DNA from 3 places in the Arthrobacter sp. 'calajunan' genome. Region 1 is predicted to be linked to each of the others. Evidence: predicted binding sites of a transcription regulator. Region 1 holds the regulator's gene; each other region holds the start of a gene.
The links. Region 1 encodes LexA, which represses DNA repair genes until DNA is damaged. Its sites were predicted from a motif close to TCGAACANNTGTTCGA; they were not measured.

Region 1 (4,821 bases):
AGTCCATGGGCTACCTGATCCCGGCACTGGCACACGCCCAGACCAGCGCCAAACCGGTAATCGTATCGACTGCAACCTTGGCGTTGCAGTCGCAGATCGTCGGACGTGACGTACCTCGGCTCCTGGAGTCTCTCAAGGGCAAGCTTTCGCGACCCATGGACGTGGCCCTGCTCAAGGGCCGCTCCAACTACCTCTGCCAGTACAAGCTCGGCGGCGGATACCCGGAAGACGACGAAGGCACGTTGTTCTCCATGGATGAGCCCGCCGCGCCCAGGGGACAGACATTTTCCCCGCTGGCCAGCGAAGTCATGAAGCTTCGCGAATGGGCCGAGCGCACCGACACAGGGGACCGGGACGAACTGGTCCCCGGAGTCAGCGACAAGGCATGGAAACAGGTTTCGGTGTCCGCCATGGAGTGCCTTGGCTCCCAGAAATGCCCTATGGCCGATGAATGCTTCTCGGAGATGGCCCGCGCCCGGGCCGCCGAATCCGACGTGGTGATTACCAACCACGCCCTGCTGGCGGTCTCCGCCTTCGAAGGGCTGTCGGTGCTCCCGGACTTCGACGTCGCCATCATCGATGAGGCCCACGAGCTCCAGGACCGCGTCACCAGCTCGGTCTCAGGGGCACTGTCGGCTCGTATGGTGCTCACCGCAGCGGGCGGGGCCAAGCGCCATTGCGCCGTCAACGTTGACGAATTGGTCAAAGCCACCAACAGACTTGAAAAGGCCTTGACCGGCGTACCGACCGGGTTGTTGCAGACCGGCCTGCGCGAGGACATGGGAATCGCCCTGAACGACATCGTGGAACAGGCCCGGCTCATTCTCGCATTGACGAAGCCTGAAGCCAACGCGCCGGCCGATGGTGGTCGCCAGACCGCCAGGTCGCAAATGCAGGCCGTCATGGACGACGCCATCCGCATGCTCGAAGCCGAAGACCGCCGGGAGGTGCTCTACACGACCCGTCCGCGAGAATTTGTCGAAGGCCGCGGCTATGTCGAGGCGGATGACAACCAGCCGGCGACACTTAACGTGGCACCGCTGTCCGTGGCCGGAAAACTGCGCGAAGGACTCTTTGACGGTCGTACCGTCATCTTGACCAGCGCCACCTTGGCCATCGGCGCGCAATTCGACTCGGTGGCCGGTTCACTGGGGCTCATGGGTGCCGGTGCACCGTCATGGACAGGCATCGACGTCGGCAGCCCATTCGATTATCCGAAGCAGGGCATCTTGTATGTCGCCAAGCACCTGCCCAAACCCGGCAGGCAGCTTGCCGCCGAGACCCTGGACGAAATCGAGGATCTGATCAAGGCTTCGGGCGGCGGCGCGTTGGCGCTGTTCACCTCGAAGCGTTCTGCCGAAGAAGCGGCGGCGATCTTGCGCGAGCGCCTCGACGTCGAGATCCTCTGCCAGGGTGATGCGAGCATGAAGTCTCTGGTAGCGCAGTTTGCCGAGGAACGGGACACTTGTCTCTTCGGCACCATGACTCTCTGGCAGGGCGTAGACGTGCCTGGCGACTCCTGCCGTTTGGTTATTATCGACAAGATCCCGTTCCCGCGTCCGGACGATCCGATCTCCAAGGCCCGCACCGAAGACGTGCAGAAGCACGGCGGCAACGGTTTCATGCAGGTTTCGGCCACCCACGCCGCGATCCGTCTGGCCCAGGGCGCTGGCCGGTTGATTCGTTCCGTGTCGGACAAGGGCGTCGTGGCAATCCTCGACTCACGCATGGCTACCGCACGCTACGGCAGTTTCCTCAAGGCCTCGTTGCCGCCGATGTGGCCCACCGTGGACAAGAAGACCATCACCGGTGTCCTCAAGCGGATGGACCCGAACCGCTAGATCGGTATTGGTTCATTCCGCGGAAGCCGGCACGGCTGAGCCCGTGTCGAAGCAAAGAGCGCTGGGACGCAGTTATATTGAACTGCACCCCAGCGCTCTTCGATTTGTCGGATTAGAGCGAACGCATGACCGATACAACGCGTCCCATGACGGTCGCTGCATCACCGAGGATCGGCTCGTACCGAGAATTCTGCGGCAACAACCAGGTATGACCGTCGCGCTGCCGGAACGTCTTCACGGTAGCTTCTTCATCGAGCAATGCAGCCACGATGTCGCCGTTGTTCGCAGTTTGCTGGCGACGCACAACAACCCAGTCGCCGTCGCAGATCGCAGCATCAACCATCGAGTCTCCTGAGACTCGAAGCATGAACAGCTCTCCGTGGCCCACCAGCTGGCGCGGAAGCGCGAACACGTCCTCTACCGTCTGATCTGCAAGGATCGGTCCACCAGCGGCGATACGGCCAACCAGCGGCACCATAGTGGTGTCCGCGGAGGTGCTCAGCTCAATGATCTTCGCATCTTCCTTGCCGGCCTCTTCCGCTGGCTTGGGCGCCTCGGCCGCTGCGGCATCCTCGCTGAGCTGCAGCGGCAGCAGGATCTCCATGGCACGAGGTCGGCGTGGATCACGACGAAGGTAGCCGAGCTTTTCAAGCTGACTCAACTGGTGCGTGACACTCGACAGGCTCTTGAGCCCCACGGTGTCGCCGATCTCGCGCATCGACGGCGGATAGCCGTTCTTTCCGATCGAGCGCTGGATGGTCTCGAGAATTTTCTTCTGGCGGATCGTCAGCGAACGTGCATTCGATCGGGGAGTGCGCTCTGAAGCTGACATGACCTTTAGCCTTCCCTAATCACCGGTCGTGAGCTGGGCGGATGCCTAACTGTCGGAAGCCAGTGATGTTATGTATTCGTTCCTCTTCTACTTCGAAATCTTAGTCGATGTGAGGGAGTCTTTCAAAGATTTGTTCGAAAGTGTCTGGACAATTTCCGCGAAGTTCTGTTAGAAAAGATATACGAGAATCGAACACATCTTCGAAAACAGTATTCGAAGACAGGTTCGCATCATGCCACTGTTGAGGAGAATAGTCATGGCAACCGCCGCACTTGACTCGAAACGCACCAAAGAACACATGAAGATCCGCATCAATCGTCGCGGCTGGGCTGTGCTGGTTGGGGTCCCGGTGTTCATTCTGACCATCGCCGCCGCATTCCTGATCACCATGTTCACTTCAAGTGCCCAGGCGGCGTCCAACTCGCCGCAAGGTGTTGAAACCGTGGCCGTGACCGTCATCCCGGGCGACTCGTTGTGGAATCTCGCCCGTGAATACGCCGTAGGCTACGACGTGAATGCGGCCATGGAGCATATCACGGAGATCAACGCACTGGACTCCAGCGAGATCCGCGTTGGCGACACCTTGGAGATCCCGGTGTTGGCCAACTAGCCGGTCAAACCCTCAAAATGGCGACAGGTATTGTTACCAAGGTTTGTCGCCAATTCTTGAACCGACGACTGCGCCATTAGACTTAATGACGTGAATGTCCGCAGTGAACTATTGAGTCAGCTGCCCTTGCGTGAGAATCTCCGCGGGCTGTCCCCTTACGGTGCGCCACAAATTGACGTACCAATTCAGCTGAATGTCAATGAGAACACCCATCCGCTTCCGCAGACCGTGATTGATGCAATCGCTCAAGAAGTCTCCAAGGCAGCGTCCACGCTGAATCGCTACCCGGATCGTGAATTCGTGGAATTGCGTGAACTCCTAGCCAAGTACCTGGGCCACGATCTGGATCGCGAGAACATTTGGGCCGCGAACGGTTCCAATGAGATCCTGCAGCAGATCCTGCAAGCCTTCGGTGGCCCCGGTCGAAGCGTCATGAGTTTCGGCCCCACTTATTCCATGTACCCTCTGCTGGCCAGCGGAACCGATACCGAATACATCGCCGGCCAACGCGCCGATGATTTCACTCTCTCGGCCGACTCTGCTGCCGCGCAGGTACGCGAGCACACACCGAATATCGTTTTCCTCTGCTCTCCGAACAACCCAACCGGCACGGCATTGGGATTGGATGTCATCGAGGCTGTCTACGAGGCAGCCTCCGAGACCAACGCCATGGTCATCGTCGACGAGGCCTACGCTGAATTTTCACTGGCCAATACCAAGTCGGCACTGAGCCTCCTCGGAGGTCGCCAGCGCTTGATTGTCAGCCGCACGATGTCCAAGGCCTTCGGCCTGGCTGGCGCCCGAGTGGGCTACTTGGCTGCGGCACCGGAAGTCACCGATGCGATTCGGCTTGTCCGCCTGCCCTACCACCTCTCTGCAGTGACCCAGGCGACCGCCATTGCCGCGCTGAAGAACGTTGACCTTCTGCTGGCACAGGTCGAAGAAATCAAGACCCAGCGCGACCGCATCGTGAGCACCTTGACCGAGCTGGGTTTGAAGCCTTCGGTTTCAGACTCGAACTTCGTCTTTTTCGGCGGCCTGAACGACCCCCACGCCATTTGGCAGGGGCTTCTGGACGCTGGAATCATCATCCGTGACAACGGAATCGCCGGCACCCTGCGAGTCACCGCGGGAACTGAGGCCGAAACCACCGCCTTCTTGGAGCGGCTGACCGAACTGCTCAGCGCACAGAAGTAGAAAAGACAAGCGAAGGAAGACATGTCTGCCGAATTGATTGGCGCACGTCGCGCCCGTATGGAACGAGTCACCAGCGAATCCTCGGTATTCGTTGAACTGGATCTCGATGGCTCAGGCGTCTCGGAGATCAGCACCACCGTGCCGTTCTTCGACCATATGCTCACTGCCCTGTCCAAGCACTCGCTGATCGACCTCACCGTGCGTGCAACCGGCGACACCCATATCGACGTACACCACACAGTGGAAGACACCGCGATCACCATCGGCGAGGTGCTGCGTGTTGCCCTGGGCAACAAGGCGGGTATCCGCCGCTTCGGCACTTCCTACGCACCGCTGGACGA
Region 2 (4,821 bases), on a different contig from region 1:
TCCTCCAGCGCGGCGATCTGCGCTGCGCCGGCGCCGGTGGCTGGAACACCGGCCATCACCAGGCTGGCCGCCTGGTCATCCAGAGTCATCTCATCAACCAGCGCCTCGGCCTGCTCCCGCACGCCGGATCCGCCACCGGGCGTCGAGGACTCGGTGCCCTGGCTGGATGGCGCTGAGCTCTGCTCCGGGCCTTCGGTCGGAGTGGAGGACGGCTGCGGGCTTGCGGACGCTGAGCTGCCCACCCCCGGTGCAGACGTTGCGGACGCGCTGGGGGTGGGGTTTTGGTTGCCGGGCTGGGCGGCGCTGCAGCCGCCCAGCACCAGGACGGAAAGCATACCCAGCGAAACAAGCCGGCGCGTACGAGGTGTCATGGGAACATTCTTCCATTCGATCCTGCGAGGAAACTTGGTTTGGCGGGCCGGGAATCTCAGGCCTTCACCAGGGGCAGCTCGTCCCACTCGGTGGTGTAGCGCTGGGAGATGTGCTCGCGCTTCATCGACCATGCCGGAGCCTGCGCGATCCCCGCGCGTCCAAGGCCAATGGCCTTGGCCCCGAATCGCGCCGAGATGTCCTGCACCACGCCCGAGACGTTCACCGGTTCGTGCTCCGGATCATTCCCGCCCTGGCCGAAGAGGTCCAGCTGCGCTTCGCCCGGGGAGTCGCTTAGCCCGGAGAGGATGACTCCGCCGCGCACATAGTCCACGCCGGTGTGCATCAGCCCGTTCATGGCGGCCACGGCCAGACGCGTCAGCAGGATCGGGTCGCGGGTGGGCTTGGGTAACCGCACCTGGGTGCTGGGGAAGGAGGCCTCCCCCTGGGCGAAGCGGCTGGTCCCGGCCATCACCGTCAGCAGCGACGCATAGCGGCCTTCCTTGGCCAGGCGCGCGGCGGCCTTCTGCGCGTAGATGGACATGACTTCTTCCATGGCTTCGCGGGTGCGCACCGGGGAGGAGAAGGATCGGGTGAACATGACCTGCCCCTTGTCGCTGCGCTCCTCGACCGGGCCGATGCATCGTTGCCCGTTGAGCTCGAACACCGTGCGTTGCAGGACCACCGAGAATTTTCGCCGGATCAGCATCGGATCGGCTGCTTCGAGGTCCGCAATGGATTCGATGCCCATGCCGGCCAGCTTGGCGCCGGTCTTGCGCCCGACGCCCCAGACATCCGTGGCTGGCACCAGCGACTTGATCCGTGCGAGCACGTCCGGGTCCATGAGGTCCTGCACGCACACCCCGCCGAGGTTCGCATTGTGCTTGGCGACGTGGTTGGCGAACTTGGCCAGCGTCTTGGTCGAGGACACCCCGACACACACCGGGACCCCGATCAGGCGGTCGATGGACGAACGGATCTGCGCGGCCGTGGTACGCACCTGTTCCAGGCCGCCCTCCAGTCCGACGAATGATTCGTCGATGGAGTACACCTCATGCCAGGTGCCGAAGCGGCCGAGCAGTTCCATGACCCGCGCCGAGATGTCGCCGTAGAGTTCGTAGTTGCTTGAGCGCACGGCGAGGTTGTGGGTTTGCATGTAGCGCTGCACCTTGAAGAACGGCTCGCCGGTCCCGATGCCCAGGTCCTTGGCCTCCTGGGAGCGGGCCACCACGCAGCCGTCGTTATTGGAGAGCACCACAACCGGCCGGTTCATCAGCGAGCGGTCGAAAACACGCTCGCAGGAGACGTAGAAGTTGTTGACGTCGACGAGCGCGACGTGGTCACCGGACATGGTGCAGGCACCTCGTGACCACTCCGAAGACGCTCACGTCGTCCCCCTCGGCGAGCACCACCGGCAGCGTGGACTCGTCGCACAGCAGCCCGACCCGCTGTCCGTCGATCTGCCAGCGGCGCACCAGCAGCTGGCCGTTGAGCGTCAGGACCACCACGGAGTTGTGGCGTACCGGCATCGAGCGGTCCACGATGATCTCGTCGCCGTCGTAGATTCCGGCGGACTGCATGGATCCTCCGCCCACGCGCATGATGAAGGTGGATACCCGGTCCTTGACCAGCAGGCGGTTCAGGTCGAATCCGCCGTCGAAATAGTCGCGGGCGGGGGAAGGAAAGCCCATCGCGGAGACCGCTTGCACGGGCCCCTGGCTGGCGCCTTCCGGCACGTACGGCTGCGCATCTGCCACCGCTTTCTCACCTGCTTCGATCCATCCCACGGAGAATTTATTCGCATAAACTTTCGAACAATTGGAATTGTACCCTGTTTGATCGACACCGTGCCGACGACTATTTGTGAAGCCCAAAAATGGCCAGGGCACACGGCTGCACCTACGCTGGGAGAGCGCGGCATCCGCAGCCCGCACCGTTCCAGCCAAGGAGTACCGTGAAAATTCTGCTGATCAGCTGCGGCGACGTGGCCACCGAAGCCGGGCTGCGCTTCGCCGCCCTCGGCCACGAGGTGACCGGATGGCGCCGGAACAGCTCCAAGCTGCCCGCGCCGATGCACGGCCAGGACGTCGATTTGCAGGGCGACGAGCCCTGGCCGCGGATCGACCCGGAAACCCGGATCGCGGTGCTCACCCCGGTGCCTGCCAGCCGCGACGTGCCGGGCTACGAGCGGGCCTACCTGCAGGTGGCCGGCAAGCTGGTCGGCGCACTCAAGGAGCAGGCGCCGCAGCTTGAGCGCATCATCTATGTTTCCTCCTCGGCGGTCTCCGGCGGAGACCACGGAGACTGGGTGGACGAGTCAACCCCTTCGGAACCCAACCGCGAAACCTCGGTGGTGCTGGCCCGCACCGAGCAGGCACTGCTCGATTCGGGACTGCCGGTGACGGTGCTGCGCGCATCGGGCATCTACGGCCCGGGACGCAACCACCTGATCACCCAGGTGCGCAACGGCACCGCACGGCTGCCTTTCGGATCCCACTGGACCAACCGCATCCACCGCGACGACCTGGCCCGGGCCATCGTCCATGTGGCGGAACTGGGCGACCTCGCCGAGCAGCTGTATCTGGTGACCGACAACGAACCGGCGCAGCTGGAGGACATCTTCACCTTCCTGGCCGGCGAGCTGGACCTGCCGATTCCCCCTGCGGCCACCGAACCCGCCGCCCGGCGCGCCGCGGACCGCAGGATCGATAACTCCAAGCTGCTGTCCACCGGCTTCACGCTGGCATTCCCCGGGTACCGCGAAGGCTACCGCTCGGTGCTGGCCGGGGAATCATCGCGCCACCCCTGAGCAGCGGTTAAACGTAAACGAACCGGCTTGCACGACCCGAATGGGTGCGTGCAGGCCGGTTCGCCTTTTCACGTTCCGGGTGTGGACCGAAACGGGCTAGAAACCCTTGCGCAGCGGGTTGAAATGGCGGGAAATGGCCGGCGCGGCCTGGCCGGTGATCTGGGCGGCAAGGATCTTGCCGGTCAGCGGGCCGAGGGCGACGCCCCACATGCCGTGCCCGCCGCCGACCGAGACGCGCGAGGAGGAGGTCTGGCCAACCAGCGGCAGGCCGTCAGCGGTGCACGGGCGTCCGCCGACCCATTCTTCCTTGCGGTTCTCCCAGTTGATGCCTTTGTAGACCGGGGTGGCCGCTGCCACGATGGCCTCGATGCGCTTCGGTTCCAGCTTGTGGTTGACGTCGCGGAACTCCATGGTGCCGGCCACGCGGAAGCGGTCGCCGAGCGGGGTGCAGGCCACGCGCTGGGACGGGAAGTAGATCGGGTGGGTCGGCATGCTCTCCGGTTCCACGGTGAACGAGTAGCCACGGCCTGCCTGGACAACCACCTTGACGCCGAACTTGGCCGCCAGGTCGGTCATCCATGCGCCGGTTGCCAGCACCACGTGGTCGGCGGTGATGGCGCGGCCCTCGGAACCGATCACGGTGACCGATCCACCGTTGTCGCGCACATCGGTGACGTTGAAGGCGCCGATGATGTCGCCGCCGCGGGCGACCACAGACTCGGCGAGCGATTCCATGAACTTCGGCGGGTTCAGGTAGCGCTGGCCCTTGATGGCGATGCCGGCGGCAACGTTGTCCGACAGGGTCGGCTCGATGCTGCGCAGCTGGTCCCCGGAAAGCAGGTCGAAGTCGACATGGCCACCGGTCTTGTGGATCATCTCGAACTCATGCAGCAGCGCGTCGCGGTCCTTCATGGAAACGAAGCCGGTCAGGAACGGGTCTGCAGGCTTGGTCAGCTCGCGGGCGCCCGGTCCCGCGGAGGTGTCTTCGGCGATTTCGTCGAATGCGTCCAGGCCGGTGTGGCCCACCTCGGAGAAGATGCGCATGGCTTCTTCCCACTTCTTCGGGGTCGAGTGCCAGGCGAAGCCGAGCAGGAAGCGCAGCAGCTTCCCATCGGCCTTCAGCGGAATGTAGAGCGGCGAAGCTGGATCCAGCATCATCTTCAGGCCGTTGGAGAACACCGACGGTTCGGCGATCGGCAGGGTCAGCGCCGGGGTCAGCCAGCCGGCATTGCCCCACGACGAGCCGGAGGCCACGCCGCCGCGGTCCACGACGGTCACCTTGACGCCGGCTTCCTGCAGGTACCAAGCGGTCGACAGGCCAACGAAACCTGCGCCGACAACTACAACATGATCAGGAACAGCTGCACCCATGATCCACACTCCTAAGTTTTCAGAGCCCCTCCACACGGGGCCGTCGCAACTCACTTTTGCGTGAAACAGGGCGAAAATCAACGAGTCCTGAGGATTCGACGGTGAGCGAGGACACACCAACCTGTGATCTGCGTTTTATACGGAGATCAAACTCAAGCGCCGTATTTATTTCGGCCAATCACGCTTCGACGGATAAAAAGCCTCCGGAGCACCACTGATTCGCACAGTTGTGGGTCGAGGATTTCGCTGCCTGCGTAGACTGGAGTGGAATC
Region 3 (4,821 bases), on a different contig from region 1:
TAGCCCAGGTCGGTGAGGGTCAGCAGGAAGCGGCGGGCGGAGGCGCGGGTCTGTTCGGTGGCGGCGGCGACCTGGCTGACGGTCATCTCCGGGTTTCCGCCGTTGAAGGCGAGCAGAACGGCCAGGGTCTTCTCCGTGGATTTAACAAAGTAGTCCGGCCGCTGCGTCACAGTCGATTCTCCCCGTGGCTAGTGTCTGCTCCAGCGGTTGCGCTCGAATTGCGCGGCCAGCCGGATTGGGGCATTGGGCGCCCCGTACCCATCGTAACCATCGCGGCGCTCAACTACTTCAAAGAACATGTTTCCAATGGTCTCTGTGTAGAAATGCAGGAACTCCCCGTGCTCGTCCCGGTCGTACAGCAGGTTCAGCTCCTGCAAAGTCTGGAGCAGCTGCGGCTCCAGGTCGAAGCGCGCGGCGAGGTCCTCGTAGTAGTTGGCCGGGATGTGCAGGAATTCCATGCCGTCGGCCACCGCGTTGCGGGCCAGGGTGATGATGTCCCCAGTGCGCACCGCGGTGTGCTCGGGGTACTCGTGGTTCCTGTCGATGGCCTCTTCCAGCCCGTGCGGAACGATGTTCAGCGCCAACCTGACCGCATTGTCCCCGGTGGCCAGCACCTGCGAGCGGACCAGCCCCATGGGGCTGGGAACCTCGGTGCCGGGCAGCGCCTGGAGGTTCAGCACGCTGGTGTAGAACAGCACGGATTCGTCGAATGACTGCCAAGGCTGGGCGAGGTTCAGGTGGTCGATGCACTGGATCAGCGCGGGGTGCCCCGCCGCGGCTCCGGACTCGTGGACCCCGAATTCGGCTTCCCAGCCCCCGGCGTCCCCGGTGGCTCCGAAGAAGACCTCGGTGTTGTCTGGGGCGTTGAAGCCGGGCAGGTCCGCCTCGTTGCGCAGGTGCTGGCGCGGGACCGGGCGGGCCAGCAGCTGCACGGCGCGCTCGCCGGCCGCGGCGGGGTCCGGGACCTGCACCCCGAAGCCTGACACCGCGGCGGTGACCCCGCGGCTGCGCTGCGAGTTGATGATGATCCGCGCCCCGCCGGCGCTGAACAGCTGCACCGGCTTGCGCCGGTGCTGGCCGCGGAATTCGAAGCCCAGCTGGGCCAGCAGCCGGGCCACCGGTTCGGGGTCCTCGGTGCGGATTTCGGTGAAGTCGAAACCGTTGGCCTTCTGCCCGCCGGGCAGTGCCTGCAGTGCAAGAGCGGAGCCGATGCCCTGCGCATCGAGCAGCGCGGCGGTTTGGGACTGCAGCAGGTTCAGCGAGCGCAGCCCGTCCACCGCGGTGCGCTCGACATTCGACTGGCGGAAGACGTCGTTGAAGATTTCCAGCGAAATGATGCCGGCATAGCCCGAGCGGGCGATGGCGCCGAGGAACTCGTCCAGCTTGAATCCGCCCTGCCCCGGGAACACCCGGTAGTGCCGCGACCAGGACAGGATGTCCATGGACAGCACCGGGGCGTCGGCCAGCTGCACGAAGAAGATCTTCTCCCCCGGGATCTGCGCGATCGCCTCGGGGTCGTCCCCGCGCGAGAGGATGTGGAAGCTGTCCAGGCAGATGCCCACGTTCTCGCGGTCCACCTGGCGGGCGATCTCCCAGGAGTGCTGGTAGGTGTTCACGTATGTGCCCCAGGCCAGCGCCTCGTAGGCGATGCGGATCCCGTATCCGGCGGCCAGGTCCGCGAGCTGGCGGATCTGGGAGACGAACAGCTCGTCGTCGTTGATCGTGGCGGTGCCGACATTGGAGCACAGCAGCATCATGTCCATGCCCAGGCGCGTCATGAGCTTGAACTTCGCCTCCGCCCGGTGCAGATTCGCCTGCAGCAGCTGCGGCTCGACGCCTTCGAAGTCGCGGAAGGGCTGGAACAGGTCCAAGGTGAGCCCCAGTCGCGCGGCCAGCGCCCGGACCTCCTCCGGGGACATCGGGCTGACCAGAAGGTCCTGCTCGAAGATCTCGATGCCGTCGAATCCGGCCTTGGCGCAGGCGAGCATCTTCTCTTCCAGCGTGCCCGAGAGGCACACGGTGGCAATGGAGGTGCGCATTACAGGCCCGCCTCCAGCATTTCCAGCAGGTGTGCGCGCATGCGCGCGGCATCGGGCTTGATGCCGGTGAAGATCTCGAAGGAGTCCACGGCCTGGCCCACCGCCATGTGCCCGCCGTCAAGCACCCGGCAGCCGCGGTCGCGGGCTGCGAGGATCAGTTCGGTGTCGACCGGGCGGTAGATGCAGTCGGCTACCCAGTGGCGGGATTCGAGCCCGGCCAAATCCAGCGGCAGGCCCGGGTGGTGGTGCATGCCGATCGGGGTGGCGTTCAGCAGCCCGTCCGCCGCAGGCAGCAGCTCGGGAACCTGGTCAGGGGACGCCGCGGTGACCGTGGCTTCAGGGAAAAGCCGGTTCAATTCCGCGGCCCGCTGCCCAGCGCGCTGCGCGTCCGGGTCCACCAGGAACAGCTGCTCGGTTCCGGACGCCAGCAGCGCGTAGGCCACGGCGGATCCGGCGCCGCCGGCTCCCAGCTGCAGGACCTGTTGCTGGTTGGCTCCGGGCAGCCCTTCAGCGAAGCCGCGGCCGAATCCTGAGGCGTCGGTGTTGTAGCCGTGGAACTTCCCGTCGCGGATGACCACCGTATTCACCGCGCCGATGTCCCGCGCGTTCTGGGAGATCTCATCAAGGTGCTCCAGGACCAGCTGCTTGCACGGATGGGTGATGTTGAAGGCATTGAATCCGAGCTGCTCACCGGCCTTTAATAGAGCACCCACATCGCTGCCCGGACGCTCCAGCACGGTGAGGTCGATGGGACGGTACAGGTAGCGCAGGCCCTGCGCATCAGCCTCCTGCTCGTGCATTCCGGGAGTCAGCGACGGCATCACCCCGTCGCCGATCAAGCCCACCAAATAGGCTTCGGCAGTTGTACTCATCGCAGGTCCTCGCATTCAGTCATCGATGCAACAGGTATTGCTTCGTCTGTGATTTGCATCTACTCTAAACCAATGAACACATTCCGAACAAGTGGTCGCATAGCGAACATTAGAAGGAATGAGGCCAGAACATCGCCACCATCTAGGGAGTAACCCGATGACCACGACACCGAAGCCGTCGGCATCTGAAGACAACGGAGCCGGTCAGCGCACGCCGGTCAAGGCCGCGCTGGCCAGCTTCATGGGCAGCGCCGTCGAATACTACGACTTCTTCATCTTCGGCTCCGCCGCAGCCCTGATCTTCCCGCACATCTTCTTCCCCGACGCCGACACCAACGCCGCGGTCATGTCCTTGGCGACCTTCGGCTTCGCCTACATCGCCCGCCCCATCGGCGCGATCATCCTGGGCCACTTCGGCGACCGGATCGGGCGCCAGAAGGTCTTGATGTTCACCCTGGTGCTCATGGGAGCCTCGACCTTCGCCATCGGCTGCCTGCCCACCTTCGACCAGGTCGGCTGGCTGGCCCCGATCCTGCTGGTGGTCGCCCGCCTGATGCAGGGCCTGTCCGCCGCCGGCGAGCAGGCCGGAGCCTCCTCCATGTCCCTGGAGCACGCCCCGGATCACCGGCGCAGCTTCTTCACCTCCTGGACCCTGACCGGCACCCAGGGCGGCCAGATCCTGGCGGCCTTGATCTTCATTCCGGTAGTGGCACTGCCGGACGAGATCAAGTTCGGCATCGGCTGGCGCATCCCGTTTTGGCTGTCCGCCGTGGTTGTTGTGGTCACCTTCTTCATCCGCCGCTCGCTGCATGAGACCCCTGAATTCGAGAAGGCCAAGAAGAACAACGAGATCGCCAAGCTGCCGCTGGCGGTGCTGCTGCGCTTCCATTGGAAGGACGTGCTGCGCGTGGTGCTGTGCGCGTTCATCGCCGCGGTGTCCACCGTGTATGGAACCCTGGCCATCTCCTACGGCAAGACCATTGGCAACATGGACGAGTCCATCACCCTGTGGCTGGTCGTGGCAGGCAATATCGGAGCACTGCTCACCCAACCGCTCTTCGGCATGCTGGCCGACAAGATCGGCCGCAAACCGGTCTTCATCTACGGCGCGCTGGCTTCCGCCGCGGTCATGCCCTTCTACCTGCGATCCATGGAAACCAGCAACACGCTGCTGCAGTTCGGGCTCTCGCTGCTGGTCTTCTCCTGCGCCTACGCGGCGGCCAACGCCGTATGGCCGAGCTTCTACGCGGAGATGTTCTCCTCCCAGGTGCGCTTCTCCGGCCTGGCCATCGGCACCCAGCTGGGCTTCCTGATGGCTGGCTTCGCCCCGTCCATCGTCGCCGCCCTGGGCGGACTGCAGCCCGGCGGCTGGGTGCAGATCAGCCTGTTCACCGCGGCCATCGCCCTGATCGCCTCGCTCTCCGCGCTGACCGCCCGCGAAACCTACCGCGTGCCGACCAGCCAGCTGGGGCACCACGTAGCAAAGGCATAAATACGGCCGAGAAACGACAGCGGGCAGGCGCCGGGAAGTCCATTCCCGGCACCTGCCCGCTGTTTGCCGCGGCGGGTTCAATGGCTATTGCGCCGTCCAGCCTCCGTCGATGGCGTAGCTGGCTCCGGTGGCCATCGCAGCACTGTCCCCCGCAAGCCAACCGGCCAGCGAAGCGACTTCCTCCGGCTCGATGAGCCGCTTAACCGCCATCTCGGTCAGCATGATCTTTTCCATCACTTCGGATTCGTCGATGCCGTGGGCCCTCGCCTGGTCGGCGATCTGCGCTTCGACCAGCGGGGTGCGCACATATCCGGGATTGATGCAGTTGCTCGTCACCCCGCGCTCCGCTCCTTCCAGCGCGGTCGCCTTCGACAGGCCCTCCAGTCCGTGCTTGGCCGACACGTAGGCGCTCTTGAAC

Region 2: RF641_RS12790 (LexA family protein) is a predicted target of LexA. The motif match lies at 2,168-2,183, and genes of this name have one in related genera.
Region 3: RF641_RS06215 (shikimate dehydrogenase) is a predicted target of LexA. The motif match lies at 2,995-3,010, and genes of this name have one in related genera.

What each region holds. Positions count from the first base shown of each region.
Region 1 covers NZ_JBKZDY010000002.1:34,920-39,740, reverse strand. The annotation lists gene RF641_RS02680 (ATP-dependent DNA helicase) at 1-1,841, shown strand, start outside; gene lexA (transcriptional repressor LexA) at 1,954-2,673, opposite strand; gene RF641_RS02670 (LysM peptidoglycan-binding domain-containing protein) at 2,930-3,283, shown strand; gene RF641_RS02665 (histidinol-phosphate transaminase) at 3,374-4,480, shown strand; gene hisB (imidazoleglycerol-phosphate dehydratase HisB) at 4,502-4,821, shown strand, end outside.
Region 2 covers NZ_JBKZDY010000007.1:193,286-198,106, reverse strand. The annotation lists gene RF641_RS12800 (glycoside hydrolase family 3 N-terminal domain-containing protein) at 1-371, opposite strand, end outside; gene RF641_RS12795 (Y-family DNA polymerase) at 428-1,720, opposite strand; gene RF641_RS12790 (LexA family protein) at 1,710-2,156, opposite strand; gene RF641_RS12785 (NAD-dependent epimerase/dehydratase family protein) at 2,324-3,178, shown strand; gene RF641_RS12780 (NAD(P)/FAD-dependent oxidoreductase) at 3,275-4,549, opposite strand.
Region 3 covers NZ_JBKZDY010000003.1:291,484-296,304, reverse strand. The annotation lists gene RF641_RS06225 (IclR family transcriptional regulator domain-containing protein) at 1-170, opposite strand, end outside; gene RF641_RS06220 (bifunctional sugar phosphate isomerase/epimerase/4-hydroxyphenylpyruvate dioxygenase family protein) at 189-2,039, opposite strand; gene RF641_RS06215 (shikimate dehydrogenase) at 2,039-2,911, opposite strand; gene RF641_RS06210 (MFS transporter) at 3,069-4,403, shown strand; gene RF641_RS06205 (3-hydroxybutyrate dehydrogenase) at 4,488-4,821, opposite strand, start outside.